One region of the Thioalkalivibrio sp. AKL8 genome, then DNA from elsewhere that is predicted to be linked to it. Evidence: predicted binding sites of a transcription regulator. Region 1 holds the regulator's gene; each other region holds the start of a gene.
The links. The regulator FliA, encoded in region 1, starts transcription of late flagellar genes. The targets are predictions, from matches to a motif close to GCTAAAGTTNNNNNNNNNNCNGCCGATA.
Positions count from the first base shown of each region.

Region 1 (7,126 bases):
CGGCTTCCTGCTGCAGCCGGTGCATATCCGCGACAACCTGGAATTGAGCCCGAACGCCTACCGGATCAGCCTGCTGGGCGTCACTGTGGCGGAGGCCGAGGTGTTTCCCGATCGCGAACTGGCGATCAATCCGGGCGAGGTCTTCGGCACCGTCCCGGGTACCCCGACCAAGGACCCGACCTTCAACCTGGATGCCCTGTGGATCGACCCGTCGGATCGCGACCAGGCCCAGGGCGCCGGCTATACCGTAGTCGACTGTTCCACGGTGATTGCGACGCATTTGTCGCAGGTGTTCCGAGAGAACGCCCACCGCTTGATCGGGCACGAGGAGGCACAGCACCTGCTGGATCAGCTGGCGCGGCATTCGCCGAAGCTGGTGGAGAACCTCGTGCCCAAGACGCTGTCGCTTTCGATCGTGCTGAAGGTGTTGCAGAACCTGCTGGCCGAGCAGGTCTCGATCCGCGACCTGCGCACGATCGCCGAAACCCTGGCAGACGACGGGGTGAAGAGTCAGGATCCCGGCACTTTGACCGCAGCGGTGCGCGTCGCGCTGGCGCGCTCCATCGTCCAGGACCTTGTGGGACCGGAGGATGAGCTGCCACTGATTGCCCTGGACCCATCGCTGGAACAGCTCTTGCATAAGTCCCTGCAGGGCAGCTCGGGTGGCACGGTTGGACTGGAGCCCGGGCTGGCGGAACGGTTGCAGCGTTCGGTTGCGGACGCGGCGCGCCGCCAGGAGACAGCCGGTCAAGCGGCGATCCTGGTGGTGGCACCGGAGATCCGTTCCTGGATTGCCGGCTGGTTGCGCGGCGCGGTTCGCAGCCTGACCGTCCTGGCGTTTACCGAGATCCCCGACAACCGGCGGATTCGGGTAGTGGCCACGGTCGGTCAGGAAGAAACGGCGAAGCAGTCCGCATGAGACATAGGGGTTCCGCCGCGCGAGCGGCGCAGGAGATCAAAGCATGAATGTCAGACGATATCGGGCCCGGGACATGCGCGACGCCATGCGTCAGGTGCGCGAACAACAGGGAGAGGATGCCGTGATCCTCTCCAGTCGCCGGGTGGATGGCTGGTTGGAGGTGGTCGCCGCCCTGGAGGATGGCGAGTCCTCGGAGCCGGTGCGCGAGCCGGAGGCTGCAAAGCCGGCCCGCGAGGCGCGTACTGCCGACCGCGCCCCGAATTCGGCGGCCCCTTCCTGGCCGGCCGATCCCGAGCTCACCGCGATGCGCCAGGAGTTGCGTGACCTGCGCAGCCTGATGACGCGTCAGTATGCGGAGAGTGACGAGGCTCGCTGGGCGGCCCGTCATCCGCTGGCGGCAGAATGCAAGGTCCGCCTGATCGACCGCGGCTTTAGTGAATCGCTGGCGCGCAGCCTGGCGGGCAGCATCCTCGATGACAGCTCCCCCGAGCAGGCTTGGGAGCGTCTCCGCGCGCGGCTTTCGGGCGCGATTGCCACGCATCGCCCGGCGATCCTGGACGAGGGTGGGCTGCTGGCGATGGTGGGTCCGACCGGTGTCGGCAAGACCACCACGCTGGCACGGATCGCGTTGCGCCAGATCCGTCGGATGGGACCGGATTCGGTTACGCTGGTGACCCTCGATAGCCAGCGCATCGGTGCAACACGGCAGTTGCAAGCCTTCGCCCAGATGGCGGGGATCTCGGTGCGCGTGTTGCAGAATGCGCGCGAACTGCGCGATCTGGCGCGGCGCGTGGACGATGGCCACCTGATCCTGGTGGATACTGCTGGGCAGGCGCCGCGCACGGTGGAGGAGGAGTCGCTGTTCGCGCATCTGCCGCCGGATATCCGCGCCGAGAGCTGGTTGGTCGTGTCGGCCACGACCCAGGGCAGTACGTTGCGGCGGGTGCTGGACGCGTTTCGCAAGGCGGATCCCTCGGCGCTGGTGCTGACCAAGCTGGACGAGGCAGAACAGCTGGGCGAGGTCCTGTCGGTCCTGCTGGATCAGCACCTGGGACTTGGGTTCGTGAGCGATGGCCAGCGCATCGCCGAGGATTTTCACCGGGTTGATACGGGGTATCTGACCCGCCTGGCGCTGGACGACGACGCGGAGGGCGCGCGGGCGGGTGGCAATGCCCGTGAGACCTGGGCTGCCGAACGGCTGGCCGAAATGGAACCGCCGCGACGCTCGCGCGCGCCGCTGCGCCCGGCGCAGGGGACCGAGCCGGCAACACTGGAACTGATTCAGCCGGTTGGAAAGGGGCGTTATGCCACGCACTAACAAGCCGTTGAAGGTCATTGCGGTCGCGTCGGGCAAGGGCGGGGTCGGGAAGACCAACGTGTCGGTCAATCTGGCGGTCGGCCTGGCCCGGTTGGGCCGCGAGGTGATGCTGTTCGATGCGGATCTGGGCCTGGCCAACGTGGACCTGTTGCTCGGGATGCGCCCGGAGCGCACCCTGCATGATCTGGTGACCGGCGCGGTGGACAGCCTGGACGATGTCCTGGTCCAGGGGCCGGACGGGGTGAAGGTGGTCCCGTCGGCCTCCGGTATCGCGGCGATGGCGAACCTCACGCCGGCGGAGCACGCAGGGCTGATCCATGCCTTCAGCGCCTACCGCAGGCCGCTGGATGTCCTGATCGTGGACACCGCCGCAGGCCTGCAGGAGTCGGTGACTTCGTTCTGCCGGGCGGTACAGGAGACCCTGGTGGTGGTCTGCGACGAGCCGGCTTCGATTACCGATGCCTATGCCTTGATCAAGGTGCTGCACCGTGACCACGGCCTGCGGCGTTTCCGCATGGTCACGAACATGGTCAGCGGACGCGAGGGGGCGGAGCGGCTGATGCAGAAACTCAATACCGTCTGCGGCAAGTACCTGCCGGAGGTGGTCCTGGACCTGGCCGGCTATATCCCCATGGACGAACATCTGCGCAAGGCCGTGCAGAAAAGGGCGCCGGTGGTTCAGCAGTATCCCGGCAGTCCGGCTGGCAAGGCGTTTGCCGACCTGGCACACACGGTGGATCGCTGGCCAGTCGGTGGGGGTGACCACGGGGGCGTCGGGTTCTTCGTGGAACGAATGCTGCAGAGCGCATGATGACGACGCGTAATCGCCTTTCCGGCTACCAGGCGACGTCCACCGCGACCGGTGGACACGAGAAGCTGATTGCCGATCACGTTGAACTGGTGCATCGCATTGCGCACCACCTGATGGCCCGTCTACCGGCCTCGGTCCAGGTCGATGACCTGATCCAGGCCGGCATGATCGGTCTGCTGGAGGCGGCGCGGCAGTTCGAGGGCGGGCAGGGGGCGACCTTTGCCACCTACGCCGGAATCCGCATCCGCGGCGCGATGATCGACGAGTTGCGTCGCAGTGACTGGACGCCACGTTCGGTGCATCGCAACAGCCGGCGTATTGCCGCCGCGATCCAGAGTGTCGAGGCCCGCGAGGGGCGTGCGGCGCGTGGGAGCGAGGTGGCGGCCGAGCTGGACGTGCCTATCGATGACTATTACGACATGCTCAAGGACCACGCCGGGGCCCATCTGTTTGCACTGGACGATCTGGGTGGCGGGGATGACGGGGCCGATCGCGTGATCGAGGGGCAGGAAGTCTCGCCGTCGCGTAGCCTTGAGGCTGGCGAGTTTCGCGAGGAGTTGGCCGAGGCCCTTGGGGATCTGCCTGAACGCGAACGCCTGGTGCTTTCGCTGTATTACACCGAAGAACTGAATCTGCGCGAGATCGGGGCTGTTCTGGGCGTGACCGAGTCGCGCGTGAGCCAGATTCGCAGCCAGGCGGTCATTCGGCTGCGCGCGCGCATGGGGTCGTGGCTCGAAGACGGCGCGGCTTTGCAGTTATTCTAAAACTCACCTTACGAATCCCGGAGTGACGTGTGGACAAGGGAATGAAAATTCTCATCGTGGACGATTTTTCCACGATGCGGCGCATTATCAAGAACCTCTTGCGCGATCTTGGCTTCAATAATACGCAGGAAGCCGACGACGGCAGCACCGCGCTGCCGATGCTGCAAAATGGTGATTTCGACTTCCTGATTACCGACTGGAACATGCCCAACATGCCGGGCATCGACCTGCTGAAGGCCGTCCGGGCGGATGCCAACCTGAAGTCGATGCCGGTGCTGATGGTGACGGCCGAGGCCAAGCGCGACCAGATCGTGGAGGCCGCGGAGGCGGGTGTGAACGGTTATGTGGTCAAGCCGTTTACCGCCGAAACGCTGAAGGAAAAGATCGACAAGATCTTCGAACGTATTGAAGCACAGGGCTAAGGATCGCCCGGTGGTGAATACGGACGACGTCCGTCTCGCTTGCGCGGGTGGGCGTGACCCGGCTCCTTCGGCGCCGTACCAGCAAGAGGCTCCTCATGACTGAACAGGAACACCCCCCACGCGACGGCCAGCTCGAGCTGGCCCGACAACTGGTGCAGACGCTCGAGGCGGGCGACGACGCGGCGGCGCGCGCGCTGGTGCAGGATCTTGCGCGTCCTTACGACCGCGAGCTCTTCGATGAACTGGGCAAGCTGACGCGCGACCTTCACGAGGCCTTGCAGAGTTTCCGTGGGGACTCGCGTCTGGTGGAGCTGACGCAGGCGGAGATCCCGGATGCGAAGGAACGCCTGAACTACGTGGTCACCATGACCGAGCAGGCCGCGCACGCCACGATGGGCGCCATCGAGTCGAGCCTGCCGATCGCCGAGTCGTTCAGCCAGCAGGCGGCCGACTTGACCGCCAAATGGACGCGGTTTCGCAACCGGCAGCTCTCGGTGGACGAATTCCGCGATTTCGCGCGTGAGCTGGACAGCTTCTTCGGGCAGGCGGGCGAGGACGCCGAGGAGTTGCGGCGGCTGCTCTCCGAGGTGCTGATGGCACAAAGTTATCAGGACATTACCGGCCAGGTGATTCGCCGGGTGATCCAGTTGGTGACTGACCTCGAAGAGAACCTCGTTACCCTGATTCGGCTCTCCAGCGGGCGCATGGAGCAGGTCGAAGCGGCCGAGGCGTCCCTGGATCGTGGCGAAGAAGACCGCGAGGCGGACCGCAAGGGTCACGGCCCCAGTGTGCCCAAGACTCAAGATTCCAGCGCAGATGTCGTTCAAGGACAGGACGAGGTGGACGATCTGCTATCAAGCCTGGGCTTCTAGCAGTGCCCCCCATACGACTGGCGCCACGGGACCGGAGAGACTGAATGGCCATCGACCCCAATGACGAGATCCTTCAGGACTTCCTGATCGAGGCCGGGGAACTGCTGGAGGGGCTCAACGAGCAACTCATCGACCTGGAACAGAACCCGGACGACCGGGATCTGTTGAATGCGGTCTTTCGAAGCTTCCACACCATCAAGGGGGGCGCCGGGTTCTTGAGCCTGGATGCGCTGGTGACGGTGTGTCATCACGCCGAGGACGTCTTCAATCTGCTGCGCAACGGCGAACGCCGTGCCGATAGCCATCTGATGGACACCATGCTCCGCGTGCTGGACTCCCTGAACGTCATGTTCGGGGATCTGCGTTCCGGAGTGGACCCGACCCCCGCCGATGCCGCGGTGGTCGAGGACCTGCGGCGCATGGCAAAAAACGAAGATGTCGCCGGAGATACCGCCGGGGCGCCGCCCGCGCCTGAACCGGAGCCCGTCCCCGAGCCACAGGCCTCGGCCCCCGGCGACGCCATGGTGGGCGGTGGGGAGGAGATCACGGACGACGAGTTCGAGGCCCTGCTGGATACGTTGCATGGTGACGGGGCCCCGGCACCCGTGGACGCGGCCGTGCCGGGCGACGCCGGGGCCAGCGAAGACTCGGGCGGTGATCTGATCAGCGACGACGAGTTCGAGAATTTGCTGGACGAGTTGCAGGCCAAGGGCGGAGGTCCGGCATCGCCCGAACCGGCTGCGGACGCCCCTGCGGATCCACTGCCGACCGAGCCCGCGGCCGTGGCGCCCGAGCCGGAAAAAGCGGTAACGCCGGAACCGGCGGCTGCCGGTGGGCAGGGCGGCGGTAGTGCCCGCGCCGGCGGGGCCGAGGCCGGTGGGCGCTCGGCTCCGCAGGGCGAGACCTCCGTGCGTGTGGATACCGAGCGCCTGGACGAGATCATGAACCTGGTGGGCGAGCTGGTTCTGGTACGAAACCGGCTGAGCATGCTGCGTTCGCAGCATGTCGACGACGAACTGGGCAAGGCGATCAGTTCGCTGGCACTGGTGACCTCCGACCTGCAGACCTCGGTGATGAAGACCCGCATGCAGCCGGTGAAGAAGGTCTTCAATCGCTTCCCTCGAGTGATCCGCGATCTGTCGCGGAATCTGGGCAAGGAGATCGAGCTGGAGATCTTCGGCGAGGAAACCGACCTCGACAAGAATCTGGTCGAGGCCCTGTCCGATCCGCTGGTGCATCTGGTGCGGAATGCTGTGGACCATGGCATCGAGACGCCCGATGTGCGCGAGGCGGCGGGCAAGTCGCGCAAGGGTACGGTCGTGCTCGGCGCGGCCCAGGAGGGTGATCACATCGCACTGCTGATCAAGGACGACGGCGGTGGCATGGACCCGCAGGCCCTGCGTCGGAAGGTGGTGGAGAAGGGGCTGATGGAGCCCGCGATGGCCGAACGCATGACCGATCGCGAGGCCTTCAACGTCATCTTCATGGCCGGATTCTCCACCAAGACCGAGATCTCGGACGTCTCCGGCCGCGGGGTTGGCATGGACGTGGTCAAGACCAAGATCTCGCAGCTCAACGGCACCATCGAGATCGATTCCGAGATCGGCGTAGGGACCACGCTGCGGGTGAAGCTGCCCCTGACCCTGGCGATCCTGCCCGCCCTGATGGTGATTCTGGACGGCCGGCGTTTTGCGATCCCGCTGGCCTCGGTCTCCGAGATCCTGGATCTGGATTTGACCAAGACGAATTACGTGGATGATCAGGAAGTCATCATGGTGCGCAAGCACGCCCTGCCAGTCCATTACCTCAAGCGCTGGCTGAAGCCTGGGCACGAGCCCGAGGTGCGCAAGGATGCCCACGTAGTGGTGGTCCATACGGCCGACCGCAAGGTAGGACTGGTGGTGGATGATCTCGTGGGGCAGGAAGAGGTGGTCATCAAGCCGCTCGGCCAGAATCTGCAAGGCGTGAAGGGCCTGGCGGGAGCGACGATCACCGGGGATGGGGGCATCGCCCTGATCCT
Region 1 is NZ_AQYF01000009.1:427,953-435,078, reverse strand. It holds gene flhA (flagellar biosynthesis protein FlhA) at 1-919, shown strand, start outside; partial or broken gene flhF (flagellar biosynthesis protein FlhF) at 963-2,055, shown strand; gene G335_RS0111395 (MinD/ParA family protein) at 2,224-3,048, shown strand; gene G335_RS0111390 (RNA polymerase sigma factor FliA) at 3,045-3,812, shown strand; gene cheY (chemotaxis response regulator CheY) at 3,854-4,234, shown strand; gene G335_RS0111380 (protein phosphatase CheZ) at 4,330-5,106, shown strand; gene G335_RS0111375 (chemotaxis protein CheA) at 5,151-7,126, shown strand, end outside.

Region 2 (7,126 bases), 310 kb from region 1:
GTCGCATCCTGCGGTGTCCTTCTGAACCCAACTCCAGTTCGAAATTTCCGCTCTGTAGGATGCGACGAGCGCAGCGAGTCGCATCAATGCGCCATTCTCGGTGTACGTGACACGAATGGTCCGCACGGATCTCGCTGCAATGGGGTGGCCGACGCTTTCGTGAAGGCGGGGAATCGGATATAGTTCGCGGCTTCGGGGCGTGGCGCAGTCTGGTAGCGCATCTGCATGGGGTGCAGAGGGTCGCAGGTTCAAATCCTGCCGTCCCGACCAAACAGGAACGATCAAAAAAGGCCGCTTCAAGCGGCCTTTTTTGTGTTCGGGGTTGCAGGTTGCGGCGTCGCCTGGGCTCAGGCTCAATCCATCGAGCGGCGGCGTGCCTCGCGCTGGTAATGGAGCAGGGCGATGTTGGTCTGGCGTTCCATCCACTGGGTCATGCCGACGATCTCGAAGCCCGCAAACTCGAAGCCATCACGTGTGCTGCGGCGACGGTTGGCCAGACGCAGGTTCCCGGAAAGGCGTTCCCTGACATCGGGGAGCAAGAGGTTCTCGAAGGCCAGGTTCGCCTGCTCCTCAAGCGCATCCAGGAGGGTGGTGGGCAGCTCGATGCACATGCCCTGGGCAGAGAGGTCGGCAACCTCGCCGATCACGGGATCCCTCCAGGCCTTCGCATGGAGTTCGATCTGAGGGCGCTGTGCCATCGGAATGTGCACGCGGAACGTTTCGCGGCGTTGCAGGTAGTGCAAAGTCTCCGGATAGGTGCAGACGTAGAGCGCGCCTTTTTGCTCCTGCTCGATGCGTGTTACGTGCGTGCCGAATCGCACTGCGACCCCGCGCAGCGCCGCGAATACGCGCAAGTCCATGCCGGCACGGACCTGCTGGTGCGCCCGAGGCGGGGTCAGCTCGTCGAGAAAGAGTTCCTTGGCGGCTGGGTCCAGACGGACCAGGGCCGAGGTGTACAGGGGGCCGTCGGTATCCACGCGAACGCTCACGACGGTGAGCTTGTGGTCGAGGTCCTTGAGGATGCCGGCAATCCGGTCCGGCTTGTCGACGGTATAGTCGGTGTCGTCCATGCGTCCGAAGTGTTAGGAAAGTGTGAGGACGCAAGGTACTGGTGGATGCCGCGAAAAGCCAGCCTCCACCAGGACCGGGCTCTCAGGCCTGGGTGATCTGGCGTCCGCCGCGGCTTCCGGGGCGGGCGCGGCCATACGGGTCGTAGGTGGCCGCGGGGCCGGTTTCCTCGCCGCGGAGGATCTGCATGGAGAGTTCCACGCGCTGGCGGTCACGGTCGATCAGGCGCGCATTGCCCTGATTCAGAGTGTCGCAGCGTTCGATGGACTGGCGCAGGGCTTGCCACAGGTCGTTCAGTACTACGCCATCGTCCATCTTCGAGAACAGGCGCGCGACGCCCTCGGGGCTGAAGGCCTCGCCGGCGGCCTCGACCAGGCCTTGCTGGTTGCGGGTCTCGGTTTCCAGCTCATGCAGCAGGGTCTGCTTGCCGGTCACCACGTCCTGCAGCGTATCGGGTTGGCGCGCTTCGACTGCGCGCGTCTCCTGTAGCAGGCTCTCTTCCAGCTGATGAGCCAGCCGGATTGAGGTCTCGAGCGAGCGTTGCAGTTTGTGGTGCGCGTCGGCATTCATGGGCGATAGACCGGGTTAGCGCAGCAGGCTTTCGAGGTCGATCATGCGATCGGCCAGCTGCTGGTTGTCCACCGGATAATTGCCGCTGGAGATCGCCTCGCGCAGTTCGGCAACGCGGGCGGCGTCGAAGGGTGCGGTGTCACCCGCGCCCGCCGCGGCATTCATCGCCTGGGCGGCCCCGGTGAGCGTGACCGAATCATTGTTTGGCGCCGATGCGTTACCGGAGGCCGGGGCACGGCTCGCCGTGTTGCCGGACTCGTCGCGACCCTTTACCCCGGGATTCTGGCTGTCGGGGCGCAGGCTGTTCGTGTTGAGGCCCTTGATATCCATGATGCCTTCCTGTCGTTGTAACTGTGCTGCAATTGTTTACGGCCAGCGGTGCTGAAACTGTAGGCCCCGGGGGCGGAAAAGTGTAACGGGCTTCACAGTCCGCTTCGAAAATCATCGGCGTGCCTGGTGTGGCGAGGCCTCAAAGCGCTACCCGGATGTGGCCGGAGGCCTGGATTTCGCCTTCGACGACGCGCCCGGAGGATGCGTTCTTGACGCGGATTCGCTCGCCCAGCGTCCCGTTCTCCAGCGCTTCGCCCTGCATGCGGATGGCGATCGAGCCGTTCTCTGCCAGGATGGTAACCCGCTGGCCGCGACTGATGATCTCGCGCGGGCTCACATGCTGGGTGCCGATGATCTGACCCGGGCGGATGCTGCGGCGGGTCTGTTGGCCGATCAGGGCATTCTTTTCCTCATGATAACTGCCGGCATGGCGCGAGGTCTCGATTCGCTGGAAACGCAGGTCGCCCGCCGAGAGGGTGTGCTGGCGCGGCAGGGTGCGGTTCGCAACCAGCACTTCGGCGTAACGTTCGACGGTTGCCGGCACGTATAACTGCCAGGTCACCGGGCCGGCACACTGGATATGGACAGCGGTGTTGCCGTCACGCCGCCCGCCGGGTGGGAAACGCGCTTCCAGGCCGTCCGTGCAGGGGGCGAGGCGCAGACGCTTGTCGAGCTGGCCAATCTCGATGGAAACATCCTCCTCGCTATCGGTAACGCCCAGTTCCTGAATCAGGAACTGCTCGGCGGCGTGACGGATGTCGTCAACCGGGTGCACTTCGGCCCGGACGCTGGTAGACAGCAGCACCAGGGTGAACAAGAGGGCGACTCCGGCAAGGAGACGCGGAAGGGTTCGCACGTTTGCGCTCGAGTCGATTGCGCTCGCTGGCGAGGCACCGGACCGGCCGCCTTTTTCCGGAACGAAGAGGGCCCCAACGCGAACGAGCGAACGGATCAGCGTCTCCCTGGAAGCGGAAGAAAATTCTGAAATGTGTCGGCGCTGGTTCATGTCGCGGTCCTGTTTTGTCCTGTCCTGCGCAGCCAGGTCGGTGCGGGCGTCGGACTGTGCGCGAATGGCTCGGGTTTGACGGATCTTGCGTCGTTGTCGAGCGAATCGCGTGCGGTTTCAGTACGCAAAAACATGCAGATGTCGTGCCAATGACTGATCATCCGGCGCCACGCGTGCATTCAAGGCCCGTCGCGGGCGGCCGTTATCACCATGAGGCGGCGCCAGCAGGCGCATGCGCGCGAATGCAAATGACAGGCCGGGGTTGCGCGGTGCACACTTGGCCTTTGAGGCCTGTCCGGTGCCTAGAGCAATCGGGGCAAGGAGAGCGGCACGATGAGTCAATTCATTGACGATGTGAATCAGCGAACCCAGTTGGTGGGGCAGAACCGCATGGAGCTGCTGCTGTTCCATCTGGGCGGGTCGCAGACCTTCGGGATCAATGTCTTCAAGGTCCGCGAGGTGATTCCGTCGCCACCGCTGCGTCAGATTCCCGGCTCCATGAGCGTGGTGCGCGGGGTGGCGTCGCTGCGTGGCGGTACCGTGCCGATCATTGACCTGGCGCGAGCGATGGGCCTGCGTGGCGCCGTCGGGGCGGTCGACAACGGGGAGCAGAAAGTGGTGGTCACCGAGTTCAATCGTTCGGTGCAGGGCTTCTGGGTGTCGGCGGTGGATCGCATCGTCAACGTGAACTGGCAGGATGTGAAATCGCCCCCGCGCGGAACCGGGCGCGAATCCTTCCTCGTGGCCGTCACGGAGATCGACAACAAGCTGGTCGAGATCATCGACGTCGAACGGGTGCTCTCCATCGTCAATCCGCTGCCCAGCGAGGTCTCGCCATCCATCCGCGAGAACGCCAGAGAGGCCAGCGGGCGCAAGGTCGTGATCGTCGATGACTCGGTGGTGGCGCGCAAGCAGATCGAGGGGGCGATCAAGGGCCTCGGTTTCGAATACGACGTCTTCAAGGATGGCCAGGAGGCACTGGATTTCCTTGAACAGAAGGCCGCGGAAGGGCCGGTGGGTGACCAGATCGAGATGGTGATCTCGGATATCGAGATGCCACGCATGGACGGCTACACCCTGACCGCGCGCATCCGGGACAACACCGCGCTGAAGGACCTGAAGGTGCTGCTGCACTCCTCGCTGAGCGGTGAGTTCAATACCGACATGGTCAAGCGCGCGGGCGCGGATGCCTTTCTCTCCAAGTTCAATCCCGATGAGCTGGCCAATGCCGTACTGGATCAGACCGGGCGCGAGAGTCAGCAGGCCGAATGACCGGTCGGGCGGAACCGCGTTGCCGCCCGGCAAGCCCGGAGCGGCGACGGGTGGCCGGAAGTCGGTGTGTATGGTGCCATGCGCGCGACGCCGTATACTCGATCCGATCTTCGGGATCACCCCGGTTTTCCGGCCAAGCGGCCCCGGTCAAGGATTCGTCATCAGGATGCCTAATCACGATGGACAGCGCTCAGGGATGACTCGGTGATCGATTCCCGCGACTACGAGGAGTTCTCCCGCTTCCTGCAGGACTGCTGCGGCTTGGTGTTGGGTGACAGCCGCCAGTACCTGGTTTCCAGTCGTCTGTCGCGGCTGCTCGACGAGTTCGACTTCAAGAGCGTCCCGGAACTGCTGCATGCGATGCGGCAGGCCCCGAATCCGCGCCTGCGCACCCGCGTGATCGATGCGATGACGACCAACGAGACGTCCTGGTTCCGCGATGGCTTTCCGTTCGAGATCCTGCGCCACGTGCTGCTGCCGGAACTGGCCGCGAAGGGAGGCAGCATCAAGGTCTGGTCCGCGGGCTGCTCCAGTGGGCAGGAGGCCTATACGATCTCGATGGTGGTCTCGGAATGGGAGGAGTCGCGGCCGGCCCGGAAGGTACCGGTCTCCATTCTGGGCACGGACCTGTCAGAGAAGATCCTGGACGATGCGCGGCGGGCCGTGTACGACGGCCTGAGCATCGTGCGCGGGCTCAGCGAGAGCCGGCGCGCGCGCTTCTTCGAGACCGTCGCGGATGGCCACAAGGTGATCCCGGATGTGCAGCGGCGCTGTCGCTTTCAGAAGCTCAACCTGATCGACAGCTATGCGGCGCTGGGCAAGTTCGACCTGGTGTTCTGCCGCAACGTGCTGATCTATTTCTCGGGCGACACCAAGCGACAGGTTCTTGACGCTATCGCCCGGCAGATGAATCCGGGCGGGTATCTGTTTCTTGGCGCTTCCGAGACCGCAGGGCCCTATACCCAGGCTTTCGAGACCGTACGAACCGAGTACGGCTCGGTACTTCGTCTGAAGTCCTGACGTAATCCAGCCCCGGGGCTGATTCCCGGGAACGCCCGTGCAATGCGGGCGGCGAGTCGTTCCATCCCTTCCCCTGGCTGCCCGCTGTGCCTGCGCCCCTGCGGCACGCCGCTCGAGAATGGCATAACGATTGCTTCAGTCCCCCTGCGAAGGGTCGCAATCGGTGCGCCCCGTTCTCCAAGCGAGGGTCCGCCACGGGCGGACAGGACGGAAGCGATGAGTCTCTCTCTCGACAAGGCGATGGGTATTTCTCCGCAGGCGGTGAATGTGCGGGCGCAGCGCATGGAGCTGCTGGCCTCCAACATCGCCAACGCGGATACCCCGAACTACAAGGCGCGGGATATCGATTTTCGTGCGGTGCTCGAATCCGCGGCCGGCGGCGGCAATAGCTTGCCCATGGCGCGCAGCCAGGCGGCGCATCTCGACCCCAACGCCGGCGCGATGAACGGGCAGGTCGAGGCGCTTTACCGCGTCCCCTCGCAGGCGTCGCTGGATGGCAACACGGTGGACCCGCAGATGGAGCGGGCCGCCTTTGCCGAGAACGCCGTTCAATACCAGAGCAGCCTGGAATTCCTCAATCGCCGGGTCTCCGGCATCCGCGAAGCCCTGCGGGGCGATCGTTAAGGAAACACTGATTAATGTACACACTCGCGTTGGTACCCCAGGTTTTCCGAGCCAAGGCGCGGTGCGCAGCCGGTAGTGGTTCTACCGGCAAGTGCCGCAACGCAGGATCGGGGGACCTGGGGTTCCAACCCCCGCAAGTCATAGAAAGTAGGGGGTCGGCCGCCCGTTGTTATCAAAAACGGGCGCGGGAACGGCGTTGCGGTTCCTTTGTGCAGAATGACTGCACGGCAGTCACCGCGCCTTATTCGCACGCAAAAGCGACTCGAGCGCGAGCGTGTACATCAATCAGTGTTTCCTTAACGCGGACCTGATCGGGAGATCGATGTCGTGAGCAACCTTTTCAGCCTGTTCAATACCTCCGCCTCGGCGCTGTCGGCGCAGTCGGTGCGCCTGAACACCGTGGCCTCGAACCTGGCCAACGCGAACACCGCCGCGACCAACCCCGACGAGGCCTATCGAGCCAAGCAGGTGCTGTTCCAGAGCGTGATGGACCAGGCCAACCCGAACGGTTCGTCGACCTCCGTGCGGGTGGCCGGCGTGACCGAGTCGCAGGCGGCGCCGCATGCGCATTACGAACCCCATCACCCGCAGGCCAACGAGGAGGGCTACATCTTCCGTCCGGCCATCAGCGTGGTGGAGGAGATGGCCAACATGATGTCCGCCTCGCGCAATTACGAAGCCAACGTGGAGGTGATGGAGACCTCGCGTCAGCTGCTCCAGCGCACATTGCAGATCGGTCAAGGCTAGGGAGCCATCGATGACACAGATATCCCCCGAATTGCTGGATCGCCTGGGCCTCTCGCGCCCCGAGCAGAAACAGGACAAGGACATGGACCGCCTGGGCCAGTCCGACTTCCTCAAGCTGATGACGACCCAGCTGGAGAATCAGGACCCGATGGAGCCGATGGACAACGGCGACTTCCTGGGCCAGATGGCGCAGTTCTCGACCGTGACCGGCATCGAGGAACTGTCCAAGTCGTTCCAACAGCTGGCGCAGTCGCTGGGGCAGAACCAGACGCTGCAGGCGGCATCCCTGGTAGGCAAGGACGTGCTGGTTCCCGTCGAATTCGGCGAGCTGGGTCCGGACGGCATGGTCAAGGGTGCGGTGGACCTGGATCGCTCCACGGAGGAGCTGCAGATCGACGTGTACAGCCCGAACGGCGAGCGCATCCGCCGCATGAACCTGGGGGCCGCCGGCAGCGGCCTGCAGGAGTTCAGCTGGAACGGCATGCGCGA
Region 2 is NZ_AQYF01000009.1:113,409-120,534, forward strand. It holds tRNA gene G335_RS0109870 (tRNA-Pro) at 194-270, shown strand; gene G335_RS0109875 (flagellar brake protein) at 354-1,070, opposite strand; gene G335_RS0109880 (flagella synthesis protein FlgN) at 1,153-1,638, opposite strand; gene flgM (flagellar biosynthesis anti-sigma factor FlgM) at 1,654-1,968, opposite strand; gene flgA (flagellar basal body P-ring formation chaperone FlgA) at 2,108-2,785, opposite strand; gene G335_RS0109895 (chemotaxis protein CheV) at 3,308-4,246, shown strand; gene G335_RS0109900 (protein-glutamate O-methyltransferase CheR) at 4,451-5,266, shown strand; gene flgB (flagellar basal body rod protein FlgB) at 5,483-5,890, shown strand; gene flgC (flagellar basal body rod protein FlgC) at 6,218-6,637, shown strand; gene G335_RS0109915 (flagellar hook assembly protein FlgD) at 6,648-7,126, shown strand, end outside.
Region 2: flgM (flagellar biosynthesis anti-sigma factor FlgM) is a predicted target of FliA. The motif match lies at 2,005-2,032, and genes of this name have one in related genera.

Region 3 (7,126 bases), 420 kb from region 1:
GCGGCCGCCTGCAGGTGCCCTGCCTGCGAATCGAGGAAGAAGACGGCTCGGTGCGCTGGCTGTACGAATCCGATGCCATCATCCGCTACCTGCGCGAGCGCTTCGATCCGGCACAGACGACCGATCCGACCCCTGCGCCCAACAGTCCGCCGCGTTCCTGATGTCGAATCGGCTTCCGAAGGGTCTGCCCATGCACCATCGCCTCCACCGTTCCCTGCTCGGCGCCACGCTCGGGCTGGCCCTGCCCTTCACCGTCGCCAGCGCCGAGCCGCCGATCTTCGATGCCCACCTGCACTATCGCCCGGCGGTGGCCGAAACCTTTGGCATCAGCGACGTGGGCCGCACCCTGGCCTCCAATGACGTGCGCAGCGCCATCGTCATGTCGACCGAAGGCGGCTTGATTCGTCGCCTGCAAGCGGGCTCGGATACCCGCATCGTGCCGTTTCTGGAAGTCTCCCACCGCCTGGGCAAGAAGATGGACTGGATGCACGTCGAGGACCTGGGCGCCCGCATTGCCGACATGCTGGACGAATCCGACGTGGCCTGGCGCGGGCTGGGCGAGTTTCACATCCTGGCAGACGACCGCTTCGGACCCGGCTTCGAACAGTTGCTGGACCTGGCCGTCGCCCGCGATCTGACCATCATGATCCACGGCGACCCCGCCGTGATCGACCATGCCTACGCCACCCACCCCGAGGTCCGCATCCTCTGGGCCCACGCCGGCAGCTACGCCTACCCGCCCCTGGTGCAGGACTACCTCGAGCGCCACCCGCGCATGAACATGGACCTGTCCATGCGCAACCCGCGCATCAACCCCGGTGGTCAGATCGACGACGCCTGGTTCGAGCTGTTCCTCACCCATCCGGATCGCTTCATGATCGGCGTGGACACCTTCACCACCACGCGCTGGGAACAGTACACCCACCTGAAAGACGAGACCCGCGCCTGGCTCGACCAGCTGCCCGACAACGTCGCCCGCGCCATTGCCTTCGAAAACGGCGAACGCCTCTTTCCCGCTCAGTAAGGGCCTTTATTCACCACGAAGCCGACGAAGGCACGAAGACGGGTAAAAGGCCTGAACCACAGAGGTCACAGAGAACGGCAAGGACAGTGACGAAAGATCACGATCGGAGTGTCGTCTGACGTCGTACGGCCATCATCCGACCTGTTCCTCCCCAGCCCTTCCCCCAGTCCTCTGTGTCCTCCGTGGTCCAATCGCCCTTGACCTGGCCCTTCTTCGTGTCTTCGTCGACTTCGTGGTGAAACAGCCCTTTTCCCCACACGCATAAAAAAGCCCGCGCTCCCCGAACAGGGAGGCGGGCTCGACACCATCGGGTCGAGTATCAGACCTTGAACTGACCCACGCGCTCCTGCTGCTGGGACGCGAGCTTGGACAGCTCCTCCGAGGCATTGCGGATCTGCTCGGAGCCCGCCGCGGTCTGGTCCAGCACCTCGGTGATGTTGGCCACGTTGCGGTTGATCTCCTCGGCCACGGTGGACTGCTCCTCGGCGGCGCTGGCGATCTGCGTGTTCATGTCGCTGATGCGGGTCACCGACTGGGTGATCGCGTTCAGCGATTCGCCGGCGAGGTTCACCTGCTCGACACTCTCGTGGGCCTTGGAACGCCCATCTTCCATCGCCTGCACCGCCTCGCGCGTACCGCTCTGGACCCGCTCGATCATCTGCTGGATCTCGTGCGTCGAGTCCTGCGTCCGGCTGGCCAGGGTGCGTACCTCGTCGGCCACCACGGCGAAGCCGCGGCCCTGCTCGCCAGCGCGGGCCGCCTCGATCGCGGCATTCAGCGCCAGCAGGTTGGTCTGGTCGGCAATGTCGCCGATCACCTCGAGGACCTTGTTGATCTGCTCGGCATCCTGCGACAGGCGGGTGACCACCTCGGCCGCATTGTCGACCTGCCTGGACAGGCCGTTGATCGCGGTGACCGTCTTCTGCACCACCTGCTGACCGGCCACGGCGTCCTGGTCCGTAGCCTGGGCGGCCGCCGCCGCATCCGCGGCATTGCGGGCGACTTCCTGCACGGTGGCGGTCATCTCGTTCATCGCCGTGGCGACCTGGTCGGTCTCCGCCTTCTGGCGGCGCACCTGCTCGTTGGTCTCCTCGCTGGTCGCGGACAGCTCGTTGGACGCGGCAGCGACCTGATCGGAACCCGCCGCCACTTGCTGGATCAACACGCGAATTTTCTCGACAAAGCGGTTGAACACCACCGCCAGATCGCCCAGCTCGTTCCGGCCGGACACCTCCAGTTGGCGCGTCAGGTCACCCTCGCCACTGGCGATGTCGTCCAGACGCTCCACCGTCTGGCACAGCGGGCGCACGATGCTGCGGGTCAGGAACCAGGCCAGCAGCGCGCCGAGAACCACCGCAATCACGCCGACCATGACCACCGTGCCGGTGGCGTTGCGGGTCATGGTCACGTAGGCGCTGCGGTCCACCATCAGTTCCAGCACACCCACCGCATCGCCGGAGAAATCGCGCACCGGCCGGGCAATCACCGCCATCGGCTCGCCCTGGTAGGTCACGTTGCGCACCAGACGCTCGCCCTGGAGCACTTCGCGCATCTCGGCCGCATTGAAGGTCGCTTCGCCTTCGATGGTCCCGCCAAAGCGGTTGAACCGTCCCTCATCGCGCAGGTAGAGCGCGACCGGCGCTCCCAACTCCTCGGTGAACTGCTCGAAGAAGGGGTCGCCGAAGGACAGCCCGAACTCCACCGAACCCACGTGCTCCCCGTTGTGAGCGATCGGGACCACGCCGCGGATTCCCAAGCCGGCCACGCCCTCTTCCAGGCCCGAGATCGGGGCCCGGCGGTCGTTGGTGTCGACGACCGTCTGGCGAAAACCGGACAGGTCATCGCCATAACGATCCGGGCGATGCACGCGCAGGAAGGAGGTCGCCGGCGGCGTGTGGAACTGATACTGGCGCACGCCGTAATCGGCGCTCAGGGACTCGAAACTCGGAACGGTCAGTGCGGCCAACCGATCGCGATCCCCATTGGCCATGGCCTCCTGCACATCCGGGATGCGCGCCACGGTCTCCGCCATCGCGGTCGCGCGCGCCGACTCCTGGTCCAGCCGGTCCAGCAACTGGCCAGCCAAGTCGTTCAGCTCACGCTGCTCCGCCCTGTCCGCCATCGTACCCAGGGCATTCATCACCACGACCAGGGTCAGCACCACGGCGAGGACCACCACGCCGATGATGCCCACCATGAGCCGTACGCCAATTCGAATATTGTTGAACATGTCTGTGCGTCCTTCGGTCCGCCGGTCAGCGCCAGCTCGCAAAATAATGGGCCGTTCGCCCTCCCTAGCGGCGGCGAATCCTAGAACTTGAGCATGGAAGGCTTTTCATCCCCACAAGAACGTCGGGGACACGGCCATCACAGAACGAATCCGCGCAGCAGCTACAACAGCAGGGCCTCGGCGAAGACGTAGACCGCCAGGCTGATCAGCACCAGCGCCACCACGGAAAGCAGTGCCCCGCCCCGCACCATGTCCAGCACCTGCAGGCGGTTGCTGGCGAACACGATGGCATTCGGCGGGGTCGCCACCGGCAGCATGAAGGCCACGGAAGCGGCAAAGGCGACGGGTAGTGCCAGCATCAGTACCGGCACGTCCATGCTCAGCGCAAACGCGGTGACCAGGGGTAGCAACGTCGCGGCCGTGGCCGTATTGCTGGTTACGTGGCTCAGCGTCATGGTCAGCAACACCACCCCGGCCATGATCAGGATCAGCGGCCAGGTCTGCGCGATCACCAGGGCATCGGCCGCCAGCTCCGCCAGACCACTGGACTCGATGGCCGCCCCCAGGCTCAGGCCGCCTCCGACCAGCAGCAGAACGCCCCAGGGCAGCTCGCGGGTGTTGTCCCAGGCCAACAACCTGCGCTGCCCCATGGAACCCGAGGGGATCAGGAACAACAAGCCGGCGCCCAGGATCGCAATGCCGGCATCGGTCAGCGAGATGGGCAACCAGCCCTCCAGCAGCGGCCGTGTCAGCCAGGCGAGCGCGACCAGCACGAACACCGCCGCCACGCGCTTCTCTGCGGTCGACCAGCGCCCGACCGTGGCGCGCTGCTCGTCCAGCAGGGCGCGCAGGCCGTTCAGTTCTATCCGGTGCACCGGGAACACCCAGCGCGTCAGCAGCCACCACGCGAGGGCCAGGAGGATCGCCGCCAGCGGCAGGCCCAGGGTCATCCACTCCAGAAACCCGATCTCCATCCCGTGGCGATCCCCGAGATAGGCCGCGGTCAGGGCGTTCGGCGGCGAGCCGATAATGGTCGCCATGCCCCCGATGTTTGCGGCAAAGGCGATCCCCAGCAACAACGCCAGGGCCGGGCGCCGCGACTCCGCACTCGCCCCCGGCCCCTGTGGCGATGCACCACGTTCAATCAGGCCCAGTACCGACAGGGCGATCGGCAGCATCAGCGCCGCGGTCGCGGTATTGCTGACCCACATGGACAACCCGGCCGTGGCCAGCATGAAGGCCCCGACCAGGGCGTGCAGACGATTCCCGGAACGGGCCACGATCGCCAGCGCCATGCGCCGGTGCAAATCCCAGCGTTGCACCGCCAAGGCGATCGCAAAGCCACCCATGAACAGGAAGATGATCGGGTTCGCGTAGGGCGCGGTCGCGTTCTCCATGGAGGTGATGTCGAGGACAGGGAGGATCGCGATCGGCAGCAGCGCCGTGACCGGCAGCGGCAACGCCTCGCTGATCCACCAGGTCGCCATGAACAGCGTCAGCCCCAGCACCCACCAAGCGGCCGGATCGAACCCCGTCGGCGCTGGCACCAGCAGGAACAGCACAAAGATCGCCGGGCCCAGCATCAGGCCGATCCGGGCGCGCCAGTCCACCGTCGAGCCCTTCGCCACCGCCGCTTCGCCTTCCTGCCCCGTCTCGTCGGTATCCGCCATGCGCCTCGTCTTGTGGGAAATCCGCCGGGGTGAAAACCAACCGGCATCATCGGGAATTGCATCGCCCGGGCAACGTGACTATCGTTAACCCGTTATGCGTCGCTCCCGGTTCGGGTGCGACGCCGCCTCAGTTTCTCACGACACCGTACAAGGAGTCTTTCATGGCCTACGAACTGCCCGATCTGCCCTACGCCAAGAACGCGCTGGAGCCGCACATCTCCGCCGAGACGCTGGAATACCATCACGACAAGCACCACGCGACCTACGTGACCAAGCTGAACGGCCTGTTGCCGGGTTCCGAGTTCGAAAATGCCTCGCTGGAAGACATCATCAAGAAGGCCCCGGCCGGCGGCATCTTCAACAACGGCGCCCAGGTCTGGAACCACACCTTCTACTTCAACTGCATGGCCCCGAACGCCGGCGGCGAACCTTCCGGCAAGCTCGCGGACGCGATCAACAGCGCCTTCGGTTCGTTCGATGCCTTCAAGGAGAAGTTCAACGAATCCGCCGTCGGCAACTTCGGTTCCGGCTGGACCTGGCTGGTGCAGAACAGTGATGGCTCGGTGGAGATCGTCAACACCTCCAACGCCGCCAACCCGCTGCGCGACGGCAAGACCCCGCTGCTGACCTGCGACGTCTGGGAACACGCCTACTACATCGACTATCGCAACGCGCGCCCGAAGTACCTCGAGAACTTCTGGGCCGTGGTCAACTGGGACTTTGCTGCCCAGCAGATGAAGTAAACCCCAAAGGGTTTATATACTAGGCGCCTTTGGCCGCATGATGCGGCTGCGCCTTTCATCGAGCCGGCGGTCCTCCGCCGGCTCTTTGGTTTCGGAGAACCCAATGAACGACGCCCTGCAGAACACCTACAAGCGCCTGCCCGTCGCCTTTGAACGCGGCGAAGGCGCCTGGCTGTGGGACACCGACGGCAAGCGCTATCTGGATGCCCTGTCCGGCATTGCCGTGTGCGGTCTCGGACATGCCCACCCCAAGGTGGCCCAGGCCATCTGCGACCAGGCCAGCACGCTGGTGCATACCTCCAACCTGTACCGCATCCCGCTGCAGGAACAGCTGGCCCGGCGTCTGTGCAAGCTGGCCGGCATGGACCGCGCGTTCTTCTGCAACTCCGGAGCCGAGGCCAACGAAGCGGCGATCAAGCTCGCCCGCCTGCACGGCCGCGCCCGGGGCATCGCCGAGCCCAAGATCGTGGTGATGGAGGGCAGCTTCCACGGCCGCACCCTGGCCACGCTGTCCGCCACCGGAAACCCCAAGGTGCGGGCCGGGTTCGAACCGCTGGTCTCGGGCTTCGTGCATGTCCCGCATGGCGACTTCGATGCGGTGGAGGCCCTGGCCGAAGACCCCGACGTGGTCGCAATCCTGGTTGAGCCGGTCACCGGCGAAGGCGGGGTCCATGTCCCGCCCCCTGGCTACCTGCGGCGCCTGCGCGAGCTGGCCGACCGCAAGGACTGGCTGCTGATGCTGGACGAGATCCAGGCGGGCATCGGGCGCACCGGATACTGGTTCGCCTTCCAGCACGAGGGCATCACGCCGGACGTGGTCAGCCTGGCCAAGGGTCTCGGCAACGGCATCCCCATTGGCGCCAATCTGGTCGCCGGTGCGGCGCGCGAACTGTTCAGTCCGGGCATGCACGGCACCACCTTCGGCGGCAACCCGCTGGTGTGCCGGGCGGCGCTGGCCGTGCTCGATGTGATGCAGGACGAGGCCCTGTGCGAACAGGCCGCCCGCCAGGGCGAATTCCTGCTGGGTCGCCTGCGTGACCGCCTGAGCGATCACCCGGGCGTCGTCGCCGTGCGCGGCCGCGGCCTGATGATCGGCGTCGAGCTGGACCGCCCGGCGGGCGAGCTGGTGATGGCCGCCCTGGAACGCGGCCTGATCCTGAACGTGACGGCGGACCGCGTGATCCGCCTGCTGCCGCCGCTCATCATCGACGACGACCAGGTGGAACAGATCGCCGCCACCGTAGCCGACCTGGTGGATGCCTTCCTGTCATCGTCTGTCCCCAAGGAGGTCTCTGCATGAACCCTCGCCATTACCTCTCGTTCCTCGATCTCTCCGGGGATGAAACCCGTGCCCTGCTGCAACGGGCGATCGAGCTCAAGCAGCAGTTGAAGTCGGGCGGGCACCACGACGACCTGCTGCGCGGCAAGACGCTCGGCATGATCTTCGAGAAGTCCTCCA
Region 3 is NZ_AQYF01000009.1:5,389-12,514, reverse strand. It holds gene G335_RS0109400 (glutathione S-transferase N-terminal domain-containing protein) at 1-161, shown strand, start outside; gene G335_RS0109395 (amidohydrolase family protein) at 191-1,024, shown strand; gene G335_RS0109390 (methyl-accepting chemotaxis protein) at 1,344-3,254, opposite strand; gene G335_RS0109385 (DASS family sodium-coupled anion symporter) at 3,416-4,924, opposite strand; gene G335_RS0109380 (superoxide dismutase) at 5,086-5,667, shown strand; gene G335_RS0109375 (acetylornithine transaminase) at 5,771-6,967, shown strand; gene argF (ornithine carbamoyltransferase) at 6,964-7,126, shown strand, end outside.
Region 3: G335_RS0109390 (methyl-accepting chemotaxis protein) is a predicted target of FliA. The motif match lies at 3,320-3,347, and genes of this name have one in related genera.